4 regions of the Streptomyces sp. NPDC048507 genome follow, and region 1 is predicted to be linked to each of the others. Evidence: riboswitches for the same ligand, from Rfam matches in the RefSeq annotation. Region 1 holds a riboswitch; each other region holds the start of a gene.
What was found. Region 1 has a riboswitch for cobalamin ahead of ACGFXC_RS34860 (ribonucleoside triphosphate reductase). Riboswitches for the same ligand answer to the same signal wherever they lie in the genome.

Region 1 (7,203 bases):
TACGGAAGTCCCGCCGGTCCGCCGTCGCCTCCATGAGGCCGGCCAGCCAGCCGCCGAGGACCCGGGTCGGGCTCGCGGTCGCCGACCCGTGGCCCTTGTCCACCGCCACCGCATGCGGTGCGAGGGGCGGCAACGGCAGCCGGCGGCGCAGCAGACCGCCGTTCGCCGCGGGCTGGGCACCGAGGCGGGCTCCGGCTTCCGGGATTGCGGCGAGAACCTCCGGAGCGGGCCGCCCCTCGGCGTCGAACAGCTCGGCCGGCCGGTAGGAGCGCAGCCAGCCCTCCAGGGCCGCCAGCTGACGCGGATCCTCCCGAACCTCGGGGAGGGGCACCTGATGGGCGTGGAAGCTGCCTTCGATCACCTTGCCCTCGACCTCGGCCGGGGCCCCCTGCCCCTTGAGGCTGCGCAGCACGATCATGGGCCAGGCGGGGCGGGCCGGCGCCGCACCGCCGCGGGCGCGCCGCTGGATGCCGCGGATGGCCCCGTGCGCGTCGAGGACCGCGGCGCCCAGCGGGTCACCGGGCGGCTCGCCGCCGACGTCCACGATGCGCGGATCCCAGCCGTAGCCACGGAAGAGGGAAACGAGCTCGTCGTCCGTCATCGTCGCGAAGACCGTCGGCGAGGAGATCTTGTATCCGTTGAGATGCAGGACGGGCAGCACCGCACCACCGGTCACCGGGTCGAGGTACTTGGGCGAGTGCCAGGACCCGGCGGCCGGACCCGTCTCCGCCTCACCGTCACCGACGATGCAGGCCACGACCCGGTCCGGCGCGTCCAGCGCGGCGCCGAAGGCGGTCGCCAGCCCGTATCCCAGCTCACCACCCTCGTGGAGGGTGCCCGGCACGGCGGGGGAGAGGTGGCTGGGGAAGCCGTCCGGCGCACAGTACCGGCGGGCCAGTTCGCGCAGACCGGCACCGGTCCTGGCCAGTGCGGGGTCCTGGTCCTCGTGCGTGCCCTCCAGCCACAGGCCGGCATGGACGGCCGGCCCACCGTGGCCCGGCCCGACCACCAGCAGGACGTCCGCGCCCCGTTCCCGTACGAGACCGTTGAGCGCGGCGTAGACCCGGGTGATGCCGGGACAGGTTCCCCAGTGCCCCAGGAGCCGGGGTTTGACGTGTTCGGGGCGCAGCGGCTCACGCAGCAGCAGATTGTCCTGCAGGAAGATCAGTGCTGCGGCGACGTAGTCCGCGGCCCGCACATAGGGACCGGATGCGGAGGCGCTCTGCTGGTTCTGGGCGGCCGAGGTCACGACGCTGCTCCGATTCGTCGGGATGACGCGGGATGCCTGCCCGCCTGCCCAGGCCGCCGCCGCCCAACCAAGGCTCCCCGCACACCGCCGTACGCGGCCCGTCAGAAGGCGTAGCGGATGCGCAGCCAGGGGGCACGGGCGGCGACCAGGCCGCGGAGGGTGTCGACGGCCCGCGCCTTCTCGGCGTTGCGGTACCGGACGTTCCAGCTGCCGTTCTCGGAGCGTTTGGCCTGCTGGAGCTCCGGGCGCCAGAGCGTGTCCTCGGCGCGCGGATGCCAGGCCAGGTTCAGCTCGTGCAGGTCCCGGTTGTGGGTCAGCATGATCACCTCCGCAGCGGCCTGCTCCTTGACCGCCGGCGGCAGGACGTCGTCCAGGTGGCGCAGCAGCAGCCCCCAGTCCCGCTCCCATCCCGGCCGGATGACGACGGGGGAGAGGTTGAAGTGGACCTCGTAGCCGGCCTCCAGGAAGTCGGCGGCCGCCGCGATGCGCTCCTCGACGGGGCTCGTGCGGATGTCGAGCAGCCGGGAATCCTGCGGCGGCATGACGGAGAACCGTACGCGGGTGCGCCCGCGCGGATCGAGCAGCAAGAGATCGGGGTTGACGTACTTGGTGGCGAAGGACGCCTTGGCGGTGGGGCGGCGGGCGAACGCGTGCACCAGATCGGCGACGTTGTCACTGATGAGGGCGTCCACGGAGCAGTCGCTGTTCTCGCCGATGTCGTAGACCCAGGCGCTCGGGTCGCACTGGTTGGGCTCCCGCTTGGGGCCCTGGCGGGTGATGTGCCGGTCGAGGTGCGCGGTGATCTGCTCGATGTTCGTGAAGACGGTGATCGGGTTGGCGTAGCCCTTGCGGCGCGGTACGTAGCAGTACGCACAGGCCATCGCGCAGCCGTTCGCCGGACCGGGGGCGATCCAGTCGGCGGACCTGCCGTTCGGCCGGGTGGCCAGTGTCTTCTTCTCGCCCAGGACCAGGACCTCGCTCTTGATCCGCACCCAGCGGTCGAGGCTCCCCTCGTTGCCGTGCAGCTCCGGGATGCGCCAGTGCGAGTCGACCTCGACGACGCGGGCCTGCGGGAAGCGGGCGAGGACCTGCCGGCCGCGGGGCGACGCCGCTGCCGCGGGCTCGGCGTGGATCTCCCGTACGGACAGCAGGCGCCGGGCGCACGGGGAGTCGCGGAACGAGGGACCGACGGGCCGGGCAGCGGCCCCGGGCCGGGCCTGGCCGGGGCCGCCCGGGAGGTCGTCCAGGCCGAAGAGGGCATCAGGCTCCGGGCCACCTGCGGAGGGTCCGCGCGGCCGTCCGGTGCGGCCGGGTGACCGGGACTCGTCCATGAAGCGCGCTCCGGGATCCGCACGCCGCCGGACGCGCCTTCCGGCGGCCCCACGGCGCGCTGCAGCAGGTGACAGCGGGACCTTCCACCCTAACGGCGTTCTAGTGGATGCCTCCCGGTTCGCCCGCCTTCCGGCCGCGCCCGCCCGGACCCACCCGCTCGGGTGCGTCGCCGTAGGTGTACGCGGATCGGATGTGCCCGTCCACGGCATGGACGATGACCTGCGCGGGGGCATGTGCGTGGGCGTGGCGGCGGGCGGAGTCGATGGCGTCCTTCTGCGTCCGGTGGGGTTCGTGGAGCAGACGGCGGCCTTCTCTTCCCTCGACCTGCCACTTCACGCCGGCGGCCGCCGCCCGCTCGCCGGAGGGGGAGACGTGGTAGACGGTCTGTCGCACTGCCATGGCCCTGCTCCTCGCCTGCCGGGTGCGCCCTCGCGGCGGCCCCGGCCGCTCGCGGCGCAATCCGTACTCCCCTTCATTCTCCCACCGGCAGCGGTCCCGGCCGCGCGGGTCGTACGGCCACGGCCCGCGCCTGCTGCCAGGTGTGATCGTGCAGTCCCTCGTCGTCGAGCCAGTCGGTGAGGGCGGCGAGATCGTCGCCGTTCATGAGCGACGGGTCGACCGTGGTGCGGAGCCGGCAGGGGACGCCCGAGTCGCGCAGGAGCCGCAGGCTGCGTCCGGCCGGACCGGCGCTGTTGCGGACGCCGGTGATGCGGTCGTAGCCGTCGGGGTGGGCTTTGACGTCGAAGCCGACCCAGTCGAGAAGTCCTGCGGACAGCAGCTCTGCGAACCGGCGGGGGTGGGCGCCCCCGGTGTGCAGGCCGACCTCGTGGCCCAGGTCCCGGGCGGATCGCGCCGCGTCGGCGAGCCGCGCCTGGAGCAGGGGCTCGCCTCCGGAGAACACGATGCCGTCGAGCAGACCCCGGCGGCGAGCGAGGTGCGCGGCGACCTCGGCCCACGGGACCGGGGCCGCCGCCCGCGGATCGAGGAGCCCGGGGTTGTGGCAGTAGCCGCAGCGCCAGGGGCAGCCCTGGCAGAAGACGGTGGTCACGAGGCGGCCCGGCCAGTCGCAGGTGGACAGCCGGGACCAGCCTCCGATCCGGATCACGCGGGGACCGCCGCCTGCGTGAAGTGCGTGCGCTCGGCGTGCTCGCCCTTCTTGCCGATGTTGAACGAGGAGACGGGCCGGTGGTAGCCCATGACGCGGGTCCACACCTCGCAGCGGCCCGAGCAGGTGGGACAGACGCTCTGCTCCCCGGCCAGGTATCCGTGCTCGGCGCAGATCGAGAAGGTCGGCGTCACGGTGAGGTAGGGCAGCGAAAAGCGTTCCAGGGAGCGGCGGACGAGGTTGCGGCAGGCCTCCGCGGTGGAGATGCGTTCGGACATGTACAGGTGCAGGACGGTGCCGCCGGTGTACTTCGTCTGGAGTTCGCCCTGGCGTTCCAGCGCCTCGAAGGGGGCGTCGGTCCAGCCGACGGGCAGCTGGGAGGAGTTGGTGTAGTACGGGTTCCCATCGGTGCCCGCCTGCAGGATGCCGGGGAAGCGGAGCCGGTCCTCCTTGGCGAGGCGGTAGGTGGTGCCCTCCGCGGGGGTGGCCTCGAGGTTGTAGAGGTGGCCGGTCTGTTCCTGGAACTCGACCATCCGTCCCCGTACGTGATCGAGCAGGCGCAGGGCCAGGGCGTGCCCCTCGGGGGAGGTGATGTCGGCCGCGTCGTGGGTGAAGTTGCGGATCATCTCGTTGACCCCGTTCACACCGATGGTCGAGAAGTGGTTGCGCAACGTACCCAGGTAGCGCTTGGTGTAGGGGAACAGTCCGTCGTCGATCAGGTCCTGGACGGTGACGCGTTTGACCTCCAGGCTCTCCTTGGCCAGGCGCAGCAGCCGGTCGAGCGCCGTGAACAGCCCTGCCTCGTCGCCCGCGTGCAGGTGTCCCAGACGTGCGCAGTTGATCGTGACGACTCCGAGCGAGCCGGTCTGCTCGGCGCTGCCGAACAGACCGTTGCCCCGCTTGAGGAGTTCGGTCAGGTCCAGCTGGAGCCGGCAGCACATGGAGCGGATCTGGCCGGGTTCCAGTGCGGAGTTGATGAAGTTCTGGAAGTACGGCAGCCCGTACTTCGCGGTCATGGCGAAGAGCCGCTCGGCGTTCTCGCTCTCCCAGGGGAAGTCCCGGGTGATGTTGTACGTGGGGATCGGGAAGGTGAAGACCCGGCCGGTGGCGTCACCGGCCGTCATCACCTCGATGTAGGCGCGGTTGACCAGGTCCATTTCGGCTTGCAGCTCACCGTAGGAGAAGCCCATCTCCTCGCCGCCGACGACCGGCACCTGCTCGCGCAGGTCCTCGGGACAGGTCCAGTCGAAGGTGAGGTTGGTGAAGGGCGTCTGAGTGCCCCACCGGGACGGGACGTTGAGGTTGTGCACCATTTCCTGCACGCACTGGCGGACGTCGTCGTACGTCATCGCGTCCTTGCGTACGAACGGTGCCATGTAGGTGTCGAAGGAACTGAACGCCTGAGCACCGGCCCACTCGTTCTGCAGCGTCCCGAGGAAGTTGACGATCTGGCCGACGGCCGAGGAGAAGTGCCGGGGCGGCGCGGAATCGATCTGTCCGGGCACCCCGCCCAGGCCCTCGGCCAGCAGGGTGCGCAGCGACCAGCCCGCGCAGTATCCGGAGAGCATGTCCAGGTCGTGTATGTGGAAGTCGCCCTCGCGGTGGGCGCTTCCCACGGCCTTCGAGTAGACCTGGTCGAGCCAGTAGTTGGCGACGACCTTCCCGGCCGTGTTGAGGATGAGCCCGCCGAGCGAGTAGCCCTGGTTCGCGTTGGCGTTGACCCGCCAGTCGCTGCGGTCCAGGTACTCGGTCACCGATTCGGCGGCGTTGATCTGCGTCACGACAGCCCTCCCACGAGGCGTACGGAATGTGCCGGGCGCACGGATCGTGCGTCCGGTGCCGGCAGGTGTCGGACTCGCCCCCACGGGGGGCATACCGTTGCGGGGCAGCTCCGGATTCACACCGGATTCCCTCTTGCCCGACGCGTGCACGGACCACCGTGCACTGACGTCGAACCGACCTCTCGAACACTACATCTGGTGTTCAGTCGACACGCCCACCCAAAATGTAGTGGTGACCTAGGTCCTGACCCGAGGGGACCTCGGTCCGGCGCCGGTGTGCGGACGTGCGGACGCGCAGATGCGCGGGCGGCCGGTGGCCGTCCCGCGCATCTGTTCCGGGGGAGCTTCGTCAGGCGTTGGCGGGCGCCGGGCCGGCCGGGGCGGCGTCGGGGGCCGGGGTCCCGCCGTCCGGGTGCGGGATGCGGTGCAGTCCGCGGCGGTCGTAGAGGCGGGTGACCGCGAAGCCGAAGACCAGCGCGGCGACGAGGGCGACGCCCATCGAGGCCCAGGCCCGGGTCAGGCCCGCGTCGGCCTGTGCCCCGTAGTAGAACAGCGAGCGCAGGCCCTCGGTGATCTGGCGCAGCGGCTCGAACTCGGCGAGGGCGCGGAAGAACCCGGGCAGCGCCTGGAGCGGCACGGTGGCACCGGAGGAGGGGACGGCCATCGCGACGAAGACGATGGTGGCGAGCAGCATGCCCGGGGTGCCGAAGGCCGCGAACAGGGCGAGGCTGCCCAGACCGACGACCGCGATGGTGGCGACCGAGTAGAGCCACAGCAGGCCGAGGTGGGAGGCGTCCATGTCGAGGATGCCGACCGTGGCGACCTCGACCAGGGTGCCCATGACCACCGACAGGCCGAGCATCAGCGCCATGCCGATGGCCAGGGTGCGGACGCGGCTGGTTTGCTGCACGGGCTCGCGCTTGCGGAAGGGGCCGAAGTCCGTGTGCAGGTAGCCGAGCGCGGTGTCGACCTGGGAGTTGACCACGTTGGCGCCGAGCATGCCGCAGACGACCAGGACCAGCGCGTAGTAGAAGGCGCTCAGGCCCATGGCGGAGCGTGACCCGAGGGGGTGGCCGTCGGCGACGGTCACGGTCACCGGGTCGGCCAGCTTGAGCTGTGCGGCCGTGGGGAGCGGGGTCTTCTGGGCGGCGGCCTGCTTGAGGAGCTCCTGGCCGATCGACGCCGAGGCGGAATGCGCGGCCTTCTGGGCGGCCTGGGAGGACATGGAGGAGCCGATGCTGCCGGCGGCCTGGTTGGTCAGCACGGTGAGCGTCGGCGGAGCGGGCTTGGTCTGCGCCACGGGCTGCGGGGCGGTGAGCGCGGTCACCGTCGCGGAGAAGTCCGCGGGTATGACGAGGGCGCCGAAGACCTTGCCGCTGCCCAGCCGCGCGTCGGCCTCCTCGCGGCTGACCACCTGCCAGTCGATGCTCCGGTCGCCCTCGGCGGCCTTCTCGATCCCCGCGACGACCTGATCGCCCAGGGCGAGGTGGCGGCCGCCCGCGTCGGCGCCGGCGTCGGCGTTGACCAGGGCCACGGGCAGGTCGCGCAGGTTGCCCCTGGGGTTGACGTTGCCGCCGACGTAGAGCAGGGCGAACATCATGGAGACCACTGCGGCGATGAGTCCCGTACCGATCCACAACTGGGGTCGGCGGAGCACGGAGGGGGGAGTGGGCTGAGGCATCGATTCTCCGGTGCGGCTGCGTTCGAACGCTGGATACTTAAGGTATCCAGGCACT
Region 2 (7,203 bases), on a different contig from region 1:
CGGCCGGCTCCGACCGCGCGGGTACGTGGAGGGCGCCGCCGGGCCGGAAGGGTCTTCCGCGGCCCGGCGGCGCCGGTCGGGCGGCCCCGGTCGAGGGGCGGGTGCTGCGGGGCCGGCGGCGGACCGGCCCCGCGCGGGGTCAGCGGCCGTGCAGGCCCCGGTCCACGGCGGCGGTCAGTTCACCCTCGGCGGTGTCGGCGTCCAGGGACCAGAACATCGCCCCGCCCAGGCCCTGTTCGCGCACGTACCGGGCCTTGGTGTTCAGCACCTGCGGGTCGTCGTAGGTCCACAGGGTGGTGCCGTCGAAGAGCCAGGCGTGGCCGCCGCGCCGGTCCCGGTGCACCTGGAAGGTGCCGGAGGCGGCCAGCTTCCTCAGCTCCTTGTAGTCCTCGTACCCGGCCGCCCAGGTGGCGGGCGCCGGACCCGTCGCCGGCTGTCCCATGCCGTCGCCGCCGCCGCTGACCCCGGTCCAGCCCTGGCCGTAGAACGGCATGCCGACCACCAGCTTGCGGGCCGGCGCCCCGCGCCGGCGCCAGGCCTCCACCGTGCCCTCCACGCTGAAGTCGTTCCGCGCCCGCAGGGCGGACTGCTGGGCCGTGGTCTTCTCCCCGGACACGTGGAAGTCGTAGCCCTGGAGGTTCACGAAGTCGAGGCCGCGCATGATCCGGCGGACGTCGAAGCCCGCGTCGATCTTCGCGGGCGCGGTCGGCACGAAGGCGGACAGCTCGTAGGTCCGCCGCTTCTCGCGGCCGTACGCGTCGAGCTGGCGGCGGAACTCCTCGACCAGCGCGGCGAAGTTGCGCTTGTCCTCCGGCCGGAACTTCGTGTCGGTGTCGCCTTCCGAGCCGGGCCACTCCCAGTCCAGGTCGATGCCGTCGAAGAGGCCCGCCGCCGCGCCCGCGCCGCCCCGGGCGCCGTCCTGCGGAAGGTTGCCCTTCATGTAGAGGTCGATGCAGGAGGAGACGAAGGCCTTGCGGGAGGCGGGGGTGAGGGCGGCGTCCGAGAAGTGGGTCGACCAGCTCCAGCCGCCCAGCGAGATCATCACCTTGAGCCCGGGGTGGCGGGCCTTGAGCTCCCGCAGCTGGTTGAAGTTGCCGGCCAGGGGCTGCTCCGCCGTGTCGGCCACCCCGTCGACGGAGTTCGCCGCGTCGAGCGGGCGGACGTAGTCGGCCCACGCGTCGGCCTCGCCGGGCACGTTCCCGGTGAAGCACTTGCCGTCGGCGCTGACGTTGCCGAAGGCGTAGTTGACGTGCGTGAGCCGGGCGGCGCTGCCGCTGGTCTCCAGGTCCTGGACCTGGAAGTCGCGCCCGTAGACGCCCCATTGGGTGAAGTACCCGACCTTGCGGAACGCGGTGTCGTGGCCGCCTCCCGCCGCTGCCGGCGCCTCCCGCGGACCCGCGGTGGCGGCGGGCGCGAAGGCGGTCAGCAGGGACAGGGAACAGGCGGCGACGGCGAGCCTGGCGAGCGTGCTGCGGCGCATGGGCTTCCTTTGCGGATGCGGGGGAGTGGTGCTCGTCAGCCGGAAACTATTGGTCTGGACCAGCTGGGTCAAGGGTGCGTTCACCTCGGGTTCCGCCCGGCGGCCCGGTCGTCCGAAATTCCTCCTTCACGGCCCTGGGCACCTCTGCGCCCCCTCGCTACCCTCCGCGCATGATTCCCACGGTGGTCTGGGGCACGGGCAACGTCGGCCGCGCGGCGATCCGCGCCGTCGACGCCCACCCGGCGCTCGAACTCGCGGCAGTGATCGTCCACAACCCCGGGAAGGTCGGCCGCGACGCGGGCGAACTCGCCGGGCTCGAGTACCCGTTGGGGGTGGCGGCGACCGACGACAGCGAGGCGGTGCTCGCCGCCCGCCCGGCCGCCGTCGTCTACGCGGCGTCCGGTGACGTCCGCCCCGACGACGCGCTCGCCGACATCACCCGGGCGGTGGCCGCCGGGGCGGCCGTGGTCAGCCCGGCCCTCTACCCCCTCTACGACCACCGCAACGCCCCGCCGGAGTTCCGGGACCCGGTGCTCGAGGCCGTCGCACGGGGCGGCGGCTCGCTGTTCGCCTCCGGCGTCGACCCCGGCTGGGGCAACGACGTGCTCCCGCTGCTGCTCAGCGGCCTCGGCACCCGGGTGGACGTGATCCGCTGTCAGGAGATCTTCGACTACTCCACGTACGAGCAGCCGGACTCCGTCCGCTACCTGGTCGGCATGGGCCAGCCCATGGACTACGAACCGATGATGCTCATGCCCTCCGTCCCCACCATGGTGTGGGGCGGGCAGGTCCGGATGATGGCCCGGGCGCTGGGCGTGGAACTCGACGAGATCCGCGAAACCTCGGACCGCCGCCCCCTCGAAACCACCGTCACCACCCGCACCATGGGCGAGTTCGAAGCCGGCACCCAGGGCGCCATCCGCTTCGAGGTGCAGGGCATCGTCGCGGGCGAACCCCGCATCGTCATCGAACACGTCACCCGCATCCACCCCTCCTGCGCCCCCGACTGGCCCACGCCGCCCGACGGAACCGGCGCCCACCGCGTCGTCATCGAGGGCCGTCCGCGCATCGAGGTCACCGTCGAGTGCACCGACGAGGACGACAACCGCTCGGCCGGCGGCAACGCCACCGCCGTCGGCCGCCTCGTCGGCGCCATCGACTGGCTGGTCGACGCGGAGCCCGGACTCTACGACGCGCTCGACATCCCGCTGCGACCCGCAGTCGGCAAACTCGGAAGGAAGCAGTCATGAGGATCGACGTTCCCGAAGGACAGCACCCCATCGAGTACGTATGGGGCGACATGGTCCCCGGCATCGGCATGGCCGCCGCCAACTTCTCCCTGTCGGTGTACGCCCACACCACCCTCGGCCTGCGCGAGTTCGAGGCCGCCCGGCTGCGCATCGCCCAGATCAACGGCTGCGTCTTCTGCCTGGACTGGCGCACCGACCGGGACGGGGAGAAGGTCGAGGACTCCTTCGCCGACGCGGTGACCGAGTGGCGCACCACCGCCGCCTTCGACGACCGCACCCGCCTGGCGGCGGAGTACGCGGAGCGCTACGCGCTGGACCACCACAGCCTGGACGAGGAGTTCTGGGCGCGGATGACCGCGCACTACAGCCAGTTGGAGATCGTGGAGCTGAGCATGAGCATCGGCTCCTGGCTCGCCTTCGGCCGGCTCAACCACGTCCTGGGCCTCGACAGCGTCTGTGTGCTGCCGAGCGGCTGACACGGCCCGGGGCCGGGCGGAGGCACACCCTCCGTCCGGCCCCGGGGTCCCTTCCCGCTCAGAGGTCCGTGGCGATGATCTTCTCGATGTTCCGCTCGGCGAGTGCCGTGATCGTCACGAACGGATTGACGCTGGTGTTGCCGGGGATCAGCGCTCCGTCGATCACGTAGAGGCCGGTGTAGCCGCGCAGCCGGCCGTAGTTGTCGGTCGCCTTGTTCAGCACCGCGCCGCCCAGCGGGTGGTAGGTGAGGTGGTCGCCCCAGACCTTGTTGAGGCCGAACAGGTCGGACCGGTAGATCGTCCCCTCCTTCGCGTTGATCTTGTCGAAGATGGTCTTCGCCATGTCGATCGAGGGCTGCTTCCAGGCCGTCTGCCAGTTCAGCTCGACCTGGCCGGCGGCGGCGTTCCAGGTGAACTGGGCCCGGTTGGGGTTCTTGGTGATCGAGAGGTAGAAGGACGCGTACGTCTCGATCCCGGTCGGCAGCGGGGCCACCTCGGCGAAGGCGCCGCCCGCGTCCCAGTTGTCGATCCCGCCGCAGGGGATGGAGGCCTGCACCTTGCCGGTGGGGTCCCACATGTGGTTCGCGCGGCCGCACATGACGTTGCCGTTGTCGCCCCAGCCCTTGCCGATCTCATCGTTCAGGTTGGCCAGCGCGCCCGTGGCCTTCAGCCTGACCAGGAGCTTGCTGGTGCCCACGCTGCCCGCCGCGAAGAACACCTTGTCGGCGGTGACGGTCTTGGTGGCGACCACCGCACCGGTGGTGTCGAGCTGCTCCATGGCGACCGTGTAGCCGCCACCGCCCGAGGGGGAGACGGTGGTGACCCGGTGCAGTGGGGAGATGCTGACCTTGCCGGTCGCCTTCGCGGCGGCGATGTAGGTCTTCTGGAGGGACTTCTTGCCGGCGTTGTTGCCGTAGAGGATCTCGCCGGCGACCGCGGACTTGGGGACGGTCCCGGCCACCTCCTGCTTCATGTAGTCCCAGTCGTACACGTCCGGGACGAAGACGAAGGGGAATCCCGAGCGCTGGGCGTGCTTGCGGCCGACCCGGGCGAACTGGTAGCAGTCCACCGTCTCGAACCAGTTGGGGTCGATCAGGCCCACGCCGAGACCGGCGTTGGCGCGGGGGTAGTAGGTGTTGTACATCTCGTCGGCGTCCACCGAGGGCAGGATGGCGGCGAAGTTCTGCCGCTTGGGCGTCACCGCCATGCCGCCGTTGACGAGCGAGCCGCCGCCGACCCCGCGGCCCTGGTAGACGATGATCCCGCCCATCTCCTCGGCGTCGAGGATGCCCGTGTACTTGGGGACGGCCGAGTCGATGGGGAAGCCGAGGAAATTGCTGAGCGGTGCCTTGGTCTTGGTGCGCAGCCAGTACGAACGGTAGTCGGGCTTGGTGGTGTTGGCGAAGATCTTGCCGTCACTGCCGGGGGTGTCCCAGGCCATGCCCATCTCGATCATGTGCACGTCGACCCCGGCCTGGGCGAGCCGGAGCGCGGCGACCGAGCCGCCGTAGCCGGTGCCGATCACGAGGGCCGGGACATGGGCCCCGGAGTCGATCGGGGGGTTCGCCGCGGCCGCTGCGACGGCGTTTTTCGCCTGGGCCGGTGTGGTGTTGACCGCGAGGGCCACGGCTCCAAGAATAGAACCAGTTCCAGCGATGAATCCACGACGTGAAACGCCCTTGGAAACCTTGCTGTTCAGGCTTTTGTCACTCATGTGACCTTCCTCACTCTCGACGGAGTGAGAACAAGTTCTACTGTCGAGTGCTTGGTAAGTCACTACATACGACGAGGTAACTTCCGGCTCGTTCCGCTTGCCGCGCCGCCCGGCTTTCTCCCGACTGGCCCCCGAATTCGGTGGATCTTCAGGCCGCGCCGTGCCATGGTTGGTCCCACCGAAGGGGTGTAGCTCAGCTGGCCAGAGCAACGGTCTCCAAAACCGTAGGTCGCAGGTTCGACTCCTGCCGCCCCTGCCACCGCAAGACCCTCAGAGGCCCGTACCGGCGCGCAACCAGCCGGTGCGGGCCTCCGGCGCGTCCGGGGCCGGCGCCCGCTCCCGGGACGGGCGGGCGGGCGGGCGCGGCGACCGGCGTACCGGGCGAAAGGCGGCATCTGGCAGACTTGGCCGGGTTGTCCGGGCGGCGCAGGACAGGAAACCGGTGCGAATCCGGTGCGGTCCCGCCACTGTGACCGGGATCCCGACACGGGATCCCGGGAGTCAGACACTGACGCGCCGCCTCTTCACTTCGACCGGGGACGCGGATCCCCCGGAGAGGCCTTCCCATGTCGCGTTCCCGCGCAGCCCTGCGCTCCCTCGCCGCCCTCGCCCTGCTGACACCGCTCGCCGCCTGCGGCGCACCGGCCGGCGCGGAGCGGCCCGCCGCGGACGCCCGGCCCGCGCCCGGATTCCCGTACACCGTCACCAACTGCGGTGTCACCAGCACCTTCCAGGCGCCGCCGGAGCGGGCCGTCACCATGAACCAGCACGCCACCGAGATCATGCTCGCCCTCGGACTCCAGGACCGGATCGCGGGCACGGCCTACCTCGACGACTCGGTACTGCCCGCCTACCGGCCCGCCTACGACAAGATCAAGGTGCTGGCCGGGGAGTACCCGTCCAAGGAGGTCCTCCTCGGCGCCGACCCCGACTTCGTGTACGGCGGCTACGCCAGCGCCTTCGACAAGGCGCAGGGCCGCGACCGCGAAACCCTGGCGAAGTCCGGCATCAACTCCCGGCTGAGCGTGGAGTACTGCACGCGCGGACCGGTCGGCCTCGCACAGCTGAAGACCGAGATCACCGAGGTGGCGCGGACCTTCGGCGTGCCCGAACGCGGCGCCGCGCTCATCGGGGACGAGCAGCGCCGGGTCGACGCCGTCACCGCACGCGTCAAGGACGCGCCGAAGCCGTCCGTCTTCGTCTACGACTCCGGTGAGGGCTCCGCCTTCACCTCGGGCGGCGAGGGCATAGGCAACGAGATCGTCGCCCTCGCCGGGGGGACGAACGTCTTCGCCGACCTCAAGGACACCTTCGGCGACGTGTCGTGGGAGAAGGTCATCGAGCGGCGGCCCGAAGTCGTCCTCATCTACGACTACGGCGGGACCACCGTCGAGTCCAAGAAGCGGCGCCTGTTGAACGACCCGGCGCTGGCGCAGGTTCCCGCCATCAAGAACCAGCGTTTCGTCGTGCTGCCGCTGTCCTCCGCCGTCCTCGGCGTCCGCGTCGCCGACGCGGTCGAGTCCCTCGGCCGCCAGCTGCACCCCGACGCCGCGTGAAGCGGCGCCGGAGCGCCACCGTCCTCGTCCTGCTCGCCGTTCTGCTCGCCGCGTCGGCGGTGGCGGGGCTCGCGCTGGGCCCCGTACGGATCGGCCCCGGGAAGGTCCTCGACCTCGTGCTCGCCGGGCCCGGGGCGCGCGGCGGGGCCTTCGCCTCCATCGTGTGGGACGTCCGCATGCCGCGGGTGCTCCTCGGGACCGTCGTCGGCGCGGGGCTCGCGGTCGCGGGCGCCGTGCTCCAGGCCCTGGTCCGCAACCAGCTCGCCGATCCCTTCCTGCTCGGCGCCTCCTCGGGCGCCTCGGCGGGCGCCGTCCTCGTCCTCGTCTTCGGTACCGCCGCGGGCGCGGGAGCCGCCGGGTTCGCGGGCGGGGCCGGGGCGCCGCTCGCCGCGTTCGCCGGCTCCCTGGCCGCGCTCGTCGCCGTCTACGCGCTGGCCCGGCGCGGCGGCACGATGACCACCGGCCGGCTGATCCTGGCCGGAGTCGCCGTGCAGTACGTCCTGTCCGCGCTGACCAGCCTGGTGCTCGTGCTGTCCGCGCGCCCCGACCAGATCCGCTCCGTGCTCTTCTGGACCCTGGGCGGCCTCGGCGGCGCCCGTTGGGACGAACTGGCCCTGCCCGCCGGCGCGCTGTGCGCCGGCACCGCGCTGCTCGTCGCCCTGGCCCGGCCGCTCGACCTGCTGCTCGCGGGCGAGGAGGGCGCGCACACCCTCGGGCTCGACACCGG
Region 3 (7,203 bases), on a different contig from region 1:
TGATGTACGCGGCGTGGCCCTCGGTGCGCAGGAGGACGTGGTCTCGCTCTTCGGGGGTTTCGTTGCTCATCGCAGGGTCTCCGTGAGTCCGCGCGCGACGATCACGCGCATGACCTCGTTCGTGCCTTCCAGGATCTGGTGGACCCGCAGGTCCCGGACGATCTTCTCGATGCCGTACTCGCTCAGGTAGCCGTAGCCTCCGTGGAGCTGGAGGGCCGCGTCGGCCACCGCGTACCCGGTGTCGGTGGCGAAGCGCTTGGCCATCGCGCAGAGCTGCGGGGCCAGCGGATCGCCCGTGTCCAGGGCTTCCGCCGCCTGCCGCACCAGTGCGCGCGCGGCGGCCAGCTCGGTGGCCATGTCGGCGAGCCGGAACTGGAGGGCCTGGGCGTCCAGCAGCCGGGTGCCGAAGGCCTCGCGCGTGGCGAGGTACGACAGGCTGCGGTCGAGGGCGCTCCGCGCTCCGCCGAGCGAGCAGGCGGCGATGCCGAGCCGGCCGCCGTTGAGGCCGTTCATGGCGATGCGGAAGCCGTCGCCTTCCGCGCCGAGCCGCCGGTCGGCGGGGACGCGGACCCCGTCGAGGACCACCTGGCGGGTGGGCTGGGCGTTCCAGCCCATCTTCCGCTCGTTGGGCCCGAAGGAGACTCCCGGGTCCTCGCGCCGGACGACGAAGGCCGAGACCCCGCCCGGGCCCGGATCGCCGGTCCGGGCCATGACCACGTACACGTCCGAGGCGCCGGCACCGGAGATGAACTGCTTGACCCCGGAGAGCACGTAGTGGTCGCCCTGGCGTTCGGCGCGGGTGCGCAGCGCGGCGGCGTCCGAGCCCGCGCCCGGTTCGGTCAGGCAGTAACTGCCCAGGGTCGCCGCCGAGCAGAGGCCGGGCAGCCAGCGGGCGCGCTGGCCCTCGTCCCCGTACCGGTCGATCATCCAGGCGACCATGTTGTGGATGGAGAGGTAGCCGGCGATGGACGGGCAGCCGGTGGCGAGGGTCTCGAAGACGAGCACGCCGTCGCTGCGGGAGAGGCCGGAACCGCCGTGTTCCTCCCGGACGTACACGCCGGCGAGACCGAGTGCGGCCGCCCGGCGGATGACGTCGACGGGGAAGTGCTTGTCCTGGTCCCAGGCCAGGGCATGGGGGGCGAGCTGCTCCTGGGCGAAGTCGAGGGTGACCTCGGCGAGGGCGAGCTGGTCCGCGGTGAGGGTGGTGGTCACGGCGCTCACCCCATCGTCGGGATGGTGAAGCTCGCGCCCTCCTTGACCCCGGAGGGCCAGCGCGAGGTGACGGTCTTGGTGCGGGTGTAGAAGCGGATCGAGTCCGGGCCGTGCTGGCCCAGGTCGCCGAAGCCGGAACGCTTCCAGCCGCCGAAGGTGTGGTAGGCGACGGGCACCGGGATGGGCACGTTGACGCCGACCATGCCGGCGCCCACCCGGCGGGTGAACTCGCGGGCCGTGTCTCCGTCGCGGGTGAAGATGGCCACGCCGTTGCCGTACGGGTGCTCGGTGGGCAGGCGCAGCGCCTCCTCGAAGTCCGCGGCGCGGACCACCGACAGGACGGGGCCGAAGATCTCCTCGCGGTAGATCCGCATCTGCGGGGAGACGCGGTCGAAGAGGGTGGCGCCGGCGAAGAAGCCGTTCTCGTGGCCCTCCAGGGTGAAGCCGCGTCCGTCGACGACGAGTTCGGCTCCCTCGCTCGCGCCGATGTCGACGTAGCGGCGGACCCGGTCGAGGGCGTCCTGGCTGACCAGGGGGCCGAAGTCGGCCTCGGGGTCGTCGCAGCGGCCGATCCTCAGCGTGCCGATGCGCTCCTTGAGCGCGGCGACCAGCCGGTCGCCCGTCTCCTCGCCCACGGGTACGGCGACGGCGATGGCCATGCAGCGCTCGCCCGCCGAGCCGTAGCCAGCGCCGATGAGCGCCTCGACGGCCTGGTCGATGTCGGCGTCGGGCATCACGATCATGTGGTTCTTGGCACCGCCGAAGCACTGGGCGCGCTTGCCGTGGGCCGCGGCGGTCGCGTAGATGTGCGCGGCGATCGGCGTCGAGCCGACGAAGCCGAGCGCCTGCACGCGGGGGTCTTCGAGGAGGGTGTCGACGGACTCCTTGCCGCCGTTGACGACGTTCAGTACGCCCGGCGGCAGCCCGGCCTCCAGGAACAGTTCCGCAAGGCGCAGCGGTACGGAGGGATCGCGTTCGGACGGCTTGAGGATGAACGCGTTTCCGCAGGCCAGGGCCGGTGCGGCCTGCCAGAGCGGGATCATCGCGGGGAAGTTGAAAGGGGTGATCCCGGCGACCACGCCGAGCGGCGAGCGCAGCGAGTGGACGTCGATGCCGGTGCCGGCGTTGTCGGTGAACTCGCCCTTGAGCAGGTGCGGGATCCCGGCGGCGAACTCGACGACTTCCAGCCCGCGTTGGAGGTCGCCGTGGGCGTCGGCGACGGTCTTGCCGTGCTCGGCGGACAGCATGCGGGCCAGGTCCTCCCGCTCACCCTCGACGAGCCGGAGGAAGCGCAGCAGTACGCGGGCCCGGCGCTGCGGGTTCCACTGCCCCCAATCGGCCTGTGCCTCCTCGGCGTTGGCGATGGCGGCTTCGGTGTCGGCGCGCCCCGCAAGGGGGACCCGGGCCTGCACCGCGCCGGTGTTGGGGTCGTACACGTCGGCGAAGAGCCCGGACGTGCCGGTGGTGTGTTTTCCGCCGATGAAATGGGTGAGTTCACGGACCATGGGTGCCTGCTCTCGTCAGGTTGGATCCGGGGATGGCACGGCGAACCGGCGGACGGCACCCGGGTGGGGGTGCGCCGCTGCGGAAACCGTGAGAACTACGAGCGCGCGGAAGTGGTGTGCGCGTGCTCCGCCGGATCACCAGGGTCGTGGGTACAAACCGGTGCCATGCGTGTCTGCTCCATCCTCGTGGACAACACGGAACAATCCGCGGCCGGTATCCTGACTCCCGGATCCCCGCGCGCCGCCCGCCTTCCCGACAGCCCTCGTCGGTGGCGTGTGGATGGCAGCACACTCCCCGGTCACAGTGGCGGGACCGTGCCGGTTTCACACCGGCTTCCCTGCACCGCGGACCTTGTGCCACGAACATATAGTTGGACGTCCTAGTAAGTCCAGACCCGTCGCTCGGGCGGGCCTAGAGTCGCCGTATGCGCATCGTCTCCCTGCTCCCGGCGGCCACGGACATCGTGGCGGACCTCGGACTCGCCGCCGACCTGGTCGGACGCACTCACGAATGCGACTGGCCGCCGGCCGTCGTCGCCTCCGTACCCGTCGTCACCCGCGCCGAATTCGACGCGGACGCACTCAGCAGCCGGGAGATCTCCGCCGCGGTCGGTGGCGCGGCGCACAGCGGCTCATCGCTCTACACCCTGGACACGGAGGCACTGGCCGCGCTCGCACCTGACGTCCTGCTCACCCAGGACCTCTGCCGGGTCTGCGCCGTCTCCTACGAGAGCGTCACCCGGGCCGTGCGCGTCACGGACGCCGGACCCCGCGTCCTGAGCCTGGAACCGAAGACCCTGGACGACGTGCTGGACTGCCTCGTCACCGTGGGCGCCCTGCTGGGAGTCCGGGAAACGGCCGAGCGACGGCGCGCGGAGCTGCTCGGCCGGCTCGCCCGGGTCCGGCGCGCCGTGGCCGGCCGACCGAGGCCGCGGGTGGTGGCCGTCGAGTGGCTCGACCCGCTGTGGCCGGCCGGCCACTGGGTACCGGAGCAGATCACGCACGCAGGCGGGAACCCGCTGCTGGCCGCGCCCGGGGAGCACACCGAGCCGATGACGTGGGACGCGGTGCGCGCCGCGCGCCCGGACGTCCTCCTGGTGCTGCCGTGCGGCTTCCCGCCCGCACGGACCCTGACCGAAATCAGCCTGCTCACCGCACTCCCGGGGTGGGAGGAACTGCCCGCCGTACGGGCGGGCGAGGTGTGGGTGCTGGACGGCCCGGCCTACTTCAACCGGCCGGGCCCGCGCGTGGTCCGGGGTGCCGAAGTCCTCGCCCACGTGCTGCACGGGGCGCCGGCCGGAGACCCGGTGACCGAGGCGGAGGCGCGCCGCCTGGGCCGGACGTAGCAGTGCTTCCCGTGCCACACGGCCCGCCGGAACGCAGCGGGTGGGTCGCCCGGTCAGCTTGCGCGATCCGCTTCCGGCGCATGCCGACCAGACCGTACGATGCGTTCTGCTCCGGCCCGTACGGCGGGGCCCACAACCGAATGCGCGCACAACTGGGGGAAGCCGGTGGGAATCCGGCGCTGACCTGCAACCGTGAGCGGGGCCGAACGGCACCGTGAGTCGGAGTACCCGGTGTGCGATGCGTACTGCTTCTCACTGTCATGGTCTGCAGCGCGAAGCCTCCACGCCGGGTCTGAGTCCCCTGCCCCTTTCCTATGGAAACGAGCAGGGGACGGGGTGCGTGCGCGGAGGGACCGTCGGCTCGGACCCGTCGCTCCTCTCCGGAAGCCTCGTCCTCGCCGGCCGCGTCTACGGCCCCGGCTTCGGCTTCACCCTGGGCTGCACCTCCCTCTTCGCTTCCTCCCTCATCACGGGCGGGGTCGGGCCCTGGATGCCGTACCAGATGTTCGGCTGCGCCTTCGTCGGCATGCTCGCCGACTTCCTCCCGAAGGCCTCCGGCCGCAAGGAGGTCGCTCTCCTCGCCGTCTACGGCTCCCTCTCCGGCTACCTCTTCGGCTTCCTCCTCAGCCTCTCCTTCTGGCCCTTCTCCCTCGACCCCAACAGCTCCATCGCCTACCTCCCCGGCCTCCCCTTCACCGAGCAGTTCCACCGCTACCTCGCCTTCGACCTGGCCACCTCCCTCGGCTGGGACACCGGCCGCGCCGTCACCAACCTCATCTGCATCTGTCTGGCCGGCCCGGCCGTCCTCACTGTCCTCCGCCGCGCCGCCCGCAAAGCCCGCTTCCAGGCCCCGGTCCGCTTCGCTCCCCGTAGAGCGGCGGATCAGGCCCCAGGCACAAAGACACCGGATGGACCGGGCACGCCGCCCGGTCCCCCTTCGCGAACCGCCCCACCGAATCGGCCCCCTCGGCCGCACCTCACCGGCCCCGTCCGCCCTGCACGTTGCCCGTCCTGCTGTCCCACAGGCGCAACCACGGAAGACGAGCCGGTCCTGGCCATCGTCTGCGCGTCGGTAGAGCCAGGTGGTTCCCGCCGGCACGCGGCCCGCGAAATAGGCAGCCGGGTGCAGCGCGGGGACTCGCCGCAGTTCGAACCGGTGCTGGGAAAAGGTCCGGGTGCCCCGGCCCGGACCGGGCCGACCACGTGTCCGTCCCGACCGGGTCCGCGCGGACAAGGCACACGCCTGCCGCAGGAACCGCGCCTACCTACGCCGCCGCGGTATCCGCTGCACCAGTACCGACAAGGCCGCCCAGGCCGACAACCGCCGGAAGCGAGGCGCGCGGGGTGGCCGACCACCGAGCTTCGATCCCGTCGACCACCGTCAGCGTCACGCAGTCGAGTGCGGCATCAACCGGCTGAAGGGGAACCGCAGCGTCGCCACGCTCCGACAAGCCAGCGGTCCGCCATGAAGCAATTGTTCTCATCGCCGCTCTCGAAGAGTGGCTCTAGCTCGACGCGGTATCGATCTGTTTGGATGAGTGAGCGCAGGCGGCCCTGAGGGCCCTTCTGGCGCCCCAGGTGACAAAAGGCCTATCCCCCCTACTTGGATGCGTCGATAGGCTCTTAGGTGTCTACTCAGGGCTTCACGGGTTTCTGGTTCCGCGAGGACGAGAAAGTGAGGCCGGCGAGTCACTCGGGGGTCCGTCCGGGCCGCTGGCAGCTCCTCTGACGTCTTTGCGTCCGCCGGTCAGGGGTCTCCGTCGGCCTTCGGCGGCCTACGGCTCCAGGGCGCCGCCGAGGGCTTGCGCGAGCCCCTGGAAGGCGCCTGAGCTGGGCAAACAGCACTAGATTCGATGTCGCCCCCACCCTCTTCCACCAAGGAGTGATCCTTGCCCAGCCCTGCGCAGAAAGCGGCTGTTCCCGCCACCGACAGCGCTTCCGCGACGTCCTCAACGCGCCCGCTGATCTTCCTGGTCCTGGCCGCGCTGACCGCCCTGCCGTCACTGTCGTCCGACATCTACCTGCCTGCTCTCCCCGATGTGGCCGGCACCTTCACCACCACCGCGGTCGTCGTCCAGCTCACCCTTACCTCCTGCCTGATCGGCATGGCACTCGGCCAGCTCGTCGTCGGCCCCCTCTCCGACCGCCTCGGCCGCCGCCGCCCCCTCCTAGCCGGGATGGCCCTCTACACCGCCGCCTCAATCGCCTGCGCGCTGGCTCCCAGCGCAGGCGCGCTGGTCGGACTGCGCTTCGTTCAGGGCGTGGCCGGCGCCGCCGGCATCGTGATAGCCCGCGCAATCATCCGCGACCTCTACCAGGGCGTGAAGATCGCCCAGGTCTTCTCCACGCTCATGCTCATCTCCGGCGTCGCCCCGGTCGTCGCCCCGCTCTTCGGCGCCCAGCTCCTGCACGTCACCGACTGGCGCGGCATCTTCGCCGTTCTCGCCGTCCTCGGCCTGGTGGTCGCCGCCGCGATCGCGTTCGGCCTGCCCGAGACCCTTCCCGCAGCCGCGCGCCGCACCCGGGGCATGGGCCTGGCACAGATGAGGGGCCTGCTGGCCGACCGCGTCTTCACCGGCTGCCTGATCGCCGCCGGCGGCGCGTTCGGCGCGTTCTTCGCCTACCTCGCCGCCTCCCCCTTCGTCCTGCAGGACCTCTACGGCGCCAGCCCCCAGACCTACGCCCTGCTCTTCGGCCTGAACGCCGCCGGCATGGTCGCCACCGGCCAGCTCAACGGCCGCATCCTGGTCCGCCGCTTCCCCGTCCACACCATCGTCACCGCCGGACTCGGCCTCCTGCTGCTGGCGAGCCTTGCGATGCTCGCCCTCGCCACCGGCCTGCTCGGGCACCCTGGTCTCCCGGCCGTCTGCGCGGTGCTGTTCCTCCTCGTCTCCAGCCTCGGCCTGCTCATCGGCAACGCCAACGCCCTGGCCATGAACCGCACCGCACACGCCGCCGGCGCCGCCTCCGCCCTCCTGGGCTCCTCCAGCTTCCTCATCGGCGCCCTCGTCTCCCCCCTGGCCGGCCTCACCACCAGCGCCGCCCCCATGGCCCTCATCCAGACCCTCACAGCAGCACTCGCCCTCACCTGCTTCACCACTCTCACCCGAGGCCACCACACACCCGAGCCGAAGTAGGCC
Region 4 (7,203 bases), on a different contig from region 1:
TTCAGCCTCATCAAGACCTTCGGCCACCGCACCGACTTCCAACTGCCCGACCGGGCCTCGGTCACCATGACCGCCCCGTTCATGCGCGCGTACACCGAACTCCTCGTCCGCACCTGCCACAAGCGCGGCGCCCACGCCATCGGCGGCATGGCCGCCCACGTCCCCGGCAAGGATCCGGACGTGAACGCCGCCGCGTTCGCGAAGGTCCGGCTCGACAAGGAACGCGAGGCCGAGGACGGATTCGACGGATCCTGGGTCGCCCACCCCGGCCTCGTCCCCCTCTGCCACGAGGTCTTCGACGGCGTCCTCGGGGACCGCCCGAACCAGCTGGAGCGCACGCGCGAGGACGTCGAGGTCACGCCCGCCGACCTGCTGTCCGTCCGCAGGATCGCCGCCCCGCCGACTTCCGAGGGCATCCGCTCCAATGTGGCCGTGGCCCTGCGCTACTTCGACGCCTGGCTGCGCGGCAGCGGCGCCGTCGCGCTGAACGGCCTGATGGAGGACGCCGCCACCGCCGAGATCGCCCGCGTCCAGATCTGGCAGTGGCTGCGCCACGACAAGGTGGACCGGAGTACGGTCATCGACCTCCTCGACGCCGAACGCGCGGTACTGGAGGCCGAGGACCCGCAGGCGCTCGCCCTCGAAGCCCGGGAGATCTTCGTGGACTGCGCACTCCCGGTGCGGCTCCCGCCGTTCTTCACGCCCGACGCTTACACCCGTCACCTGGTCCGCCGCGCCCCCGCGCAGGTGAACGCGTGAACGCCCGCCCGCAGCCCGCCGGCATCCGGCGAGTCGGTGTCGTCGGCGGCGGCCAGATGGGCTCGGGCATCGCCGAGGTGTGCGCCCGCGCCGGACTCGACACCGTCGTCGCCGAAGCGGACGCCGCCGCCGCCCGAGCGGCCGGGCAGCGCGTGGCCGTCTCCCTGGAGCGAGCGGTGCAGCGCGGCAAGCTCGACCGCCTCTCCGCCGAGGACGCCCTGGCCCGGCTCGTTTTCACCGGGGACCTGGAAGACCTCGGCGACCGGCAGCTCGTCATCGAGGCCGTGACCGAGAACCCCGGAGCCAAGACGGAGATCTTCACGGCCCTCGACAAGATCGTCGCGGATCCGGCGGCGATCCTCGCCACGAACACCTCGGCCATCCCGATCATGCGGCTGGGCATGGCCACCGGCCGCGCCGACCGGGTCGTGGGACTCCACTTCTTCAACCCCGCACCCGTCCTCCCCCTGGTCGAGGTGGTCTCCTCCCTCCACACCTCGGCGGACACCCTCGTCACGGTCGAGACGTTCGCCCGCGAGGCTCTCGGGAAGACCACGGTGCGCTCCCGGGACCGGGCAGGTTTCGTGGTCAACGCGCTGCTGATCCCGTACCTGCTCGCCGCCGTCCGCATGGCCGAATCAGGGTTCGCGAGCGCCGCCGACGTGGACGCCGGCATGGAGCTGGGCTGTGCCACTCCGATGGGCCCGCTCAGACTCGCCGACCTGATCGGCCTGGACACCGTCGCGGCCATCGCGGAGTCGCTGTACGAGGAGTTCAAGGAACCGCTCTACGCCCCGCCCCCGCTGCTCCGGCGGATGGTGCAGGCGGGGCTGCTCGGCCGCAAGAGCGGCTGCGGGTTCCACACGTACGGCCGGGACTGAGGTCCCGGCACGACTCCGGAGCTGAGGGTGCACCGGAGGTACGCGGGAACGGTGGGGGTGTGGCGAGTGGTGTCGCCCCACCCCCACCGTTCCTCATGCCCGGACCGTGCGGCGTCAGGCGTCGCCGGCCGCCAGCTCCGCCCTGACCTCGTGGGCGGCGGCGACGAGGTTCTCCAGTGAGGCACGGGTCTCGGGCCAGCCACGCGTCTTCAGACCGCAGTCGGGATTCACCCACAGTCGCTCGGCGGGGATGGCGGCCAGCCCCTTGCGCAGGAGTCCCGCGGCCTCGTCGGTGCTCGGGATGCGCGGGGAGTGGATGTCCCAGACGCCCGGGCCGGCCTCACGGGGGTATCCGTGCTCGGCGAGCTCGTCCGCGACCTGCATGTGGGAGCGGGCGGCCTCCAGGCTGATGACGTCGGCGTCGAGTTCGTCGATGGCCCGGACGATGTCGCCGAACTCGGCGTAGCACATGTGCGTGTGGATCTGGGTGTCCGGCCGCACACCGCTGGTGCTGAGCCGGAACGACTCGGTCGCCCAGGCCAGGTACTCGGCATGATCCGCGGCCCGCAGGGGCAGGGTCTCGCGCAGCGCCGGCTCGTCGACCTGGATGACCGAAGTACCCGCCGCCTCCAGGTCGTTCACCTCGTCGCGCAGGGCGAGCGCCACCTGGCGGGCGGTGTCCCCGAGCGGCTGGTCGTCGCGTACGAAGGACCAGGCGAGCATGGTGACGGGACCGGTGAGCATGCCCTTGACCGGCTTCGGCGTCTGCGCCTGCGCGAAGGTGGTCCAGCGGACGGTCATCGGCTCCGGCCGGGAGATGTCACCGGCCAGTACGGGCGGCCGGACGTAGCGGGTGCCGTAGGACTGCACCCAGCCGTGCCGGGTGGCGACGTAGCCGGTCAGCTGCTCCGCGAAGTACTGCACCATGTCGTTGCGTTCGGGCTCGCCGTGCACCAGCACGTCGACGCCGGTCTTCTCCTGGAACGAGATCACCTCGCGGATCTCGTTCCCGATCCGCTCCTCGTACCCGGCCGCGTCGATGCGGCCGGCGCGCAGGTCGGCGCGGGCCACGCGCAGTTCGTCGGTCTGCGGGAACGAGCCGATGGTGGTGGTGGGCAGTACGGGCAGCCCCAGGTGGGCGCGCTGCGCGGCCGTGCGCCGCGCGTAGGGCTGGGAGCGGCAGCCGTCCTCGTCGGTGACGGCGGCGGTGCGGGAGCGCACGGCAGGGTCGTGGGTGAGGGCGGAACGGGCGCGCGAGGCCAGGTCGGCCCGGTTGGCGGCCAGCTCCGCGGCGATCACGTCGGTGCCCTGGGCGAGGCCGCGGGCGAGGGTGCTGATCTCGGTGGTCTTCTGCCGGGCGAAGGCGAGCCAGCGCCGGACCTGCGGGTCGATGTCCCGTTCGGCGTTGGCGTCGAGCGGGACGTGCAGCAGGGAGCAGGACGCGGCGACATCGACCCGTTCGGCGAGGCCCAGGAGCGTACCGAGGGTGGCCAGGGACTTCTGGTAGTCGTTGATCCAGATGTTGCGACCGTTGACGACGCCCGCGACCAGGCGCTTGCCCGGCAGCCCGCCGACCGCGGCGAGGGCGTCGAGGTTCGGGGCGGCGGAGTCGGTGAAATCGAGGGCAAGACCCTCGACGGGGGCGGCGGCGAGGACCTGGAGGGCGTCGCCGAGCCGGCCGAAGTAGGAGGCCACGAGCAGCTTGGGCCGGTCGGTGGCACCGCCCAGCTCGCGGTAGGCGCGGGCGGCGGCGTTCAGGTCGGCCGGGGTGCGGTCCTGGACCAGGGCGGGCTCGTCCAGCTGTACCCACTCGGCGCCGGCGGCGCGCAGGTCGGCCAGGACCTGGGCGTAGACGGGCAGCAGCCGGTCGAGCAGGGTGATCGGCTGGAAGTCGGCGGCGACGCCGGGGGCGGGCTTGGCCAGGAGCAGGTAGGTGACGGGGCCGACGAGGACGGGCCGGGCCGGGTGCCCGAGCGCGAGGGCCTCCGTCAGCTCGGCGACCTGCTTCGTGGAATCGGCGGTGAAGACGGTGTCGGGGCCGAGCTCGGGGACCAGGTAGTGGTAGTTGGTGTCGAACCACTTGGTCATCTCCAGGGGAGCCACGTCCTGCGTGCCCCGCGCCATCGCGAAGTAGCCGTCGAGGGCATCCGCGGCGATGGCCTCCCGGTGCCGCTCGGGCACGGCGCCGACCATCACACTGGTGTCCAGGACGTGGTCGTAGTACGAGAAGTCGCCGGTCGGCACCTCGTGGATGCCGGCGTCGGCCAGCTGCTGCCAGTTCGAACGGCGCAGGTCGGCGGCGGTCCGGCGGAGGGCGTCGGCGGTGACGCGGCCCTTCCAGTAGCCCTCGATCGCCTTCTTCAGTTCGCGGTTCTGACCCTGGCGGGGGTAGCCGTACACGGTGGCTCGTACTGCCGCGGCTGCGGGCTTCGCTGTCACGGAACTCTCCTTCGCGAGATGTGTCCAGAACATCCCGGACGACGGGACGCGGACGCGAAGGGACGACAGAACGTGCGGTTCACGCCGCGGGAGGGAACACCGCACCGGCCGCTCGCTGTGTACGCCGACCCGCCCACGAGGTCACCGGGATTGTCCGCATGCGGAATACGTCCGCGTGCGGGCAACGGGCAGGTCTTCGGACTCGCGGGCACGCCTGCCGGGCATCGCTCCCGGCGGGCTCCTACTGGCCGTCGCTTCCCAGGACCGTTGTCCGGTCCCAGTGCGTATGACGGCGGTCGTTCCCGCTCACCGCTGCGGGGCAGTCCCGGATTTCCACCGGGTTCCCTCTTGCGACGCATCCCGCCTGGCGGACGGGGCGAACCAGCTGCACCGGCCACCCTAGGGGCCCGGATCGCGCAGCGACGACTGGAGTCCAGTATGCGGACGGTGGAATGAGACGCCCGGGCAGGGGGCCGGCCAGGGCCTGCTGGGCGGACAGCGTCGAGGGGCTGCCCTGTCCCGCGGCGGCGCGGGCCCGCCTCCGGACGGCGTACCTTATTGCGAAGAGTTTGCAACTACTGGACCAGTGCGAAAGGGGCCGTCGTGGGCTCTCCCGTGGTGCTCGGCATCGAATCGTCGTGCGATGAGACCGGGGCCGGCATCGTGTCCGGCGGCCGGCTGCTGGCACACGTGGTGGCATCGAGCATGGACGAGCACGCACGGTTCGGCGGGGTGGTGCCGGAGATCGCCGCCCGCGCCCACCTCCAGTCCTTCAACCCGGTCGTCCGCGAGGCCCTGGACCAGGCCGGACTGCGGGTCAAGGACATCGACGCGGTCGCCGTGACCACCGGGCCCGGGCTGTCGGGCGCGCTGCAGGTCGGGCTGGCCGGCGCGAAGACCCTGGCCTACGCGGCCGGCGTGCCGCTGTACGGGGTGCACCACCTGGCCGGGCACGTCGCCGCCGACACCCTGGAGCACGGGCCGCTCCCCAACCCGTGCATGGTGCTGATCGTGTCGGGCGGGCACACCTCGCTGCTGTTCGTGCGGGACCTCGTGCGCGATCCGATCCTGCACCTCGGGGACACCGTCGACGACGCCGCCGGGGAGTGCTTCGACAAGGTGGCCCGGGTCTTCGGACTGCCCTACCCGGGCGGACCCGCCATCGACCGGGCGGCCCGCGGCGGCGACGGCCGCGCGGTGGCGTTCCCGCGCCCCCTCACCCGCCCGGGTGACGCCCCGTACGCCTTCTCCTTCTCCGGGCTGAAGACCGCCGCCGCCCGCTGGGCCGAACAGCACCGCATCCGCGGCGAGGAGATCCCCCTCGCCGACGGCGCCGCCTCCCTCCAGGAGGCCGTCGCCGACGTGCTCACGCGCAAGGCGCTCGCCGCCTGCGAGGAGTACGGGGTGCGGACCCTCGTCGTGGTCGGGGGCGTGGCCGCGAACTCGCGGGTGCGTGCCCTGGCCGAGGAACGCTGCGCCGCCGCCGGGGTCGAGCTGCGGGTGCCGGCCATGACCCTGTGCACCGACAACGGGGCGATGATCGCGGCCGTCGGCGACCTCCTGGTGCGGGCGGGTTCGCCGCCGGCCCGGCTGGACGTGTCGATCGACCCGTCGGCGCCGCTGGAACGCGCGGCCCTGCACCCCGTCGCCCGCCCCGCCGCCCGCGCCGTCACGGCTGACCGGGCGGGCGCAGTTCGCGGGTGAGGGCGGACAGGGCGAAGGCGTGTGCGGAGGTGCGCTCCCAGCGCGACCGTCCGAACATCACCTCCTCGGAGATGCCGCTCAGCATGGCCACCGACCGGATGACGAAGTCGGGAAGGTCCACCTCGGCGAACTGCTCCAGGGCCGCGCCCTCCCGGAGGATGGCCTCCAGCCGCTCCTCCCAGGCGTCCAGCAGGGCCGTGAGGACGCGCCGGCCTTCGGCGTCGTGGCGCTGCGCCAGTACCTGCGTCCACAGCGCGTAGCGTTCGTCGCCGGGGTGGCCGGGCAGGTAGAAGCGGACGTACAGCGCGAGCTTCTCGGCGGGCGAGGCGGCCTCCCGCGCGGCCTGCTGGAACCGGGTGCCGAGGTCCGCTTCGCTCCAGGCGAGGACCTCGAGCAGGAGCCGGTCCTTCTTGCCGAAGTGGTACAGGATGTGCCCGGTGCTCATGCCGGCCCGCGCGGCGATGTCCGACATCCGGACGGCTGCGGTCCCCTTCTCGGCGATGACGCTGATGGCGGCCCGCATCGCCCGCCCCCGCGCCCCGTCCCCGCTGGGCTGGCGCCTGCGGGTGCCCGACGACCGGACCGCAGGATGCGCCGAGGCGCCCGGCTCCGCGCTCGTCGGCCCGTCGGGCCCGGTCTCCCGTGTCATGGATCACCCTTGGTTCGCTCGGTTAGAACGCTAGTCTAGACTGAAAATCAAGTCAGTATCGCGAAGGGTGAGGCACCCGTGCCCCGCCCCGGCGTCCAGCGGTCGCCCGTACCGCCCCGACCACCAGGAGACACCCGCATGACGCGCGGATTCGATGTTGTGGAGACCTGTATCGCCGACCTGCGGGCCGCGCTGGAGAAGGGTGAGGTCACGGCGGTGGGGCTGCTCGACGCCTACCTCGCGCGGATCGACGCGTACGACCGGCCCGGTACCCCCACCGCGCTCAACGCGATGGTCGTGATGAACCCGGACGCGCGCGCGGACGCGGAGGCCTCCGACGCGCGCCGCGCGCGCGGCGAGACCCTCGGTCCGCTGGACGGCATCCCGTACACCGCGAAGGACAGCTACCTCGCGAAGGGGCTGACGGCCGCTTCCGGCTCCCCGGCGTTCGAGCACCTCGTCGCCCAGCGCGATGCCTTCGCCATCGAGCGGCTCCGCGCGGGTGGCGCCGTCCTCATCGGGCTGACCAACATGCCGCCCATGGCGAACGGCGGCATGCAGCGCGGCGTGTACGGCCGTGCGGAGAGCCCGTACAGCGCCGACTGGCTCACCAGCGCCTACGGCTCCGGCTCCTCCAACGGCTCCGGCACGGCGACGGCGGCGTCGTTCGGCGCGTTCGGCCTCGGCGAGGAGACCTGGTCCTCGGGCCGGGCACCCGCGTCGAACAACGCGCTGTGCGCCTACACGCCCAGCCGCGGCGTGATCTCGGTC

Region 2: linked by a shared signal. The riboswitch ahead of ACGFXC_RS03380 (ABC transporter substrate-binding protein) and the one ahead of ACGFXC_RS34860 (ribonucleoside triphosphate reductase) in region 1 are both predicted to bind cobalamin.
Region 3: linked by a shared signal. The riboswitch ahead of ACGFXC_RS02495 (CoA-acylating methylmalonate-semialdehyde dehydrogenase) and the one ahead of ACGFXC_RS34860 (ribonucleoside triphosphate reductase) in region 1 are both predicted to bind cobalamin.
Region 4: linked by a shared signal. The riboswitch ahead of metE (5-methyltetrahydropteroyltriglutamate--homocysteine S-methyltransferase) and the one ahead of ACGFXC_RS34860 (ribonucleoside triphosphate reductase) in region 1 are both predicted to bind cobalamin.

Annotation. Positions count from the first base shown of each region.
Region 1 covers NZ_JBICWZ010000024.1:46,802-54,004, reverse strand. The annotation lists gene ACGFXC_RS34880 (phosphoketolase) at 1-1,249, opposite strand, end outside; gene ACGFXC_RS34875 (spore photoproduct lyase family protein) at 1,351-2,580, opposite strand; gene ACGFXC_RS34870 (DUF2188 domain-containing protein) at 2,681-2,980, opposite strand; gene ACGFXC_RS34865 (anaerobic ribonucleoside-triphosphate reductase activating protein) at 3,054-3,686, opposite strand; gene ACGFXC_RS34860 (ribonucleoside triphosphate reductase) at 3,683-5,467, opposite strand; cobalamin riboswitch at 5,510-5,640, opposite strand; gene ACGFXC_RS34855 (YhgE/Pip family protein) at 5,817-7,148, opposite strand.
Region 2 covers NZ_JBICWZ010000001.1:723,971-731,173, forward strand. The annotation lists gene ACGFXC_RS03355 (glycoside hydrolase family 18 protein) at 140-1,480, opposite strand; gene ACGFXC_RS03360 (dihydrodipicolinate reductase) at 1,651-2,730, shown strand; gene ACGFXC_RS03365 (carboxymuconolactone decarboxylase family protein) at 2,727-3,206, shown strand; gene ACGFXC_RS03370 (GMC oxidoreductase) at 3,265-4,833, opposite strand; tRNA gene ACGFXC_RS03375 (tRNA-Trp) at 5,103-5,179, shown strand; cobalamin riboswitch at 5,315-5,451, shown strand; gene ACGFXC_RS03380 (ABC transporter substrate-binding protein) at 5,487-6,476, shown strand; gene ACGFXC_RS03385 (FecCD family ABC transporter permease) at 6,473-7,203, shown strand, end outside.
Region 3 covers NZ_JBICWZ010000001.1:530,799-538,001, reverse strand. The annotation lists gene ACGFXC_RS02505 (enoyl-CoA hydratase/isomerase family protein) at 1-70, opposite strand, end outside; gene ACGFXC_RS02500 (acyl-CoA dehydrogenase family protein) at 67-1,212, opposite strand; gene ACGFXC_RS02495 (CoA-acylating methylmalonate-semialdehyde dehydrogenase) at 1,218-2,717, opposite strand; cobalamin riboswitch at 2,909-3,094, opposite strand; gene ACGFXC_RS02490 (cobalamin-binding protein) at 3,143-4,063, shown strand; cobalamin riboswitch at 4,219-4,293, shown strand; partial or broken gene ACGFXC_RS02485 (ECF transporter S component) at 4,452-4,967, shown strand; gene ACGFXC_RS02480 (multidrug effflux MFS transporter) at 5,953-7,200, shown strand.
Region 4 covers NZ_JBICWZ010000001.1:547,652-554,854, forward strand. The annotation lists gene aceB (malate synthase A) at 1-759, shown strand, start outside; gene ACGFXC_RS02560 (3-hydroxybutyryl-CoA dehydrogenase) at 756-1,640, shown strand; gene metE (5-methyltetrahydropteroyltriglutamate--homocysteine S-methyltransferase) at 1,755-4,079, opposite strand; cobalamin riboswitch at 4,270-4,429, opposite strand; gene tsaD (tRNA (adenosine(37)-N6)-threonylcarbamoyltransferase complex transferase subunit TsaD) at 4,695-5,783, shown strand; gene ACGFXC_RS02575 (TetR/AcrR family transcriptional regulator) at 5,749-6,432, opposite strand; gene ACGFXC_RS02580 (amidase) at 6,571-7,203, shown strand, end outside.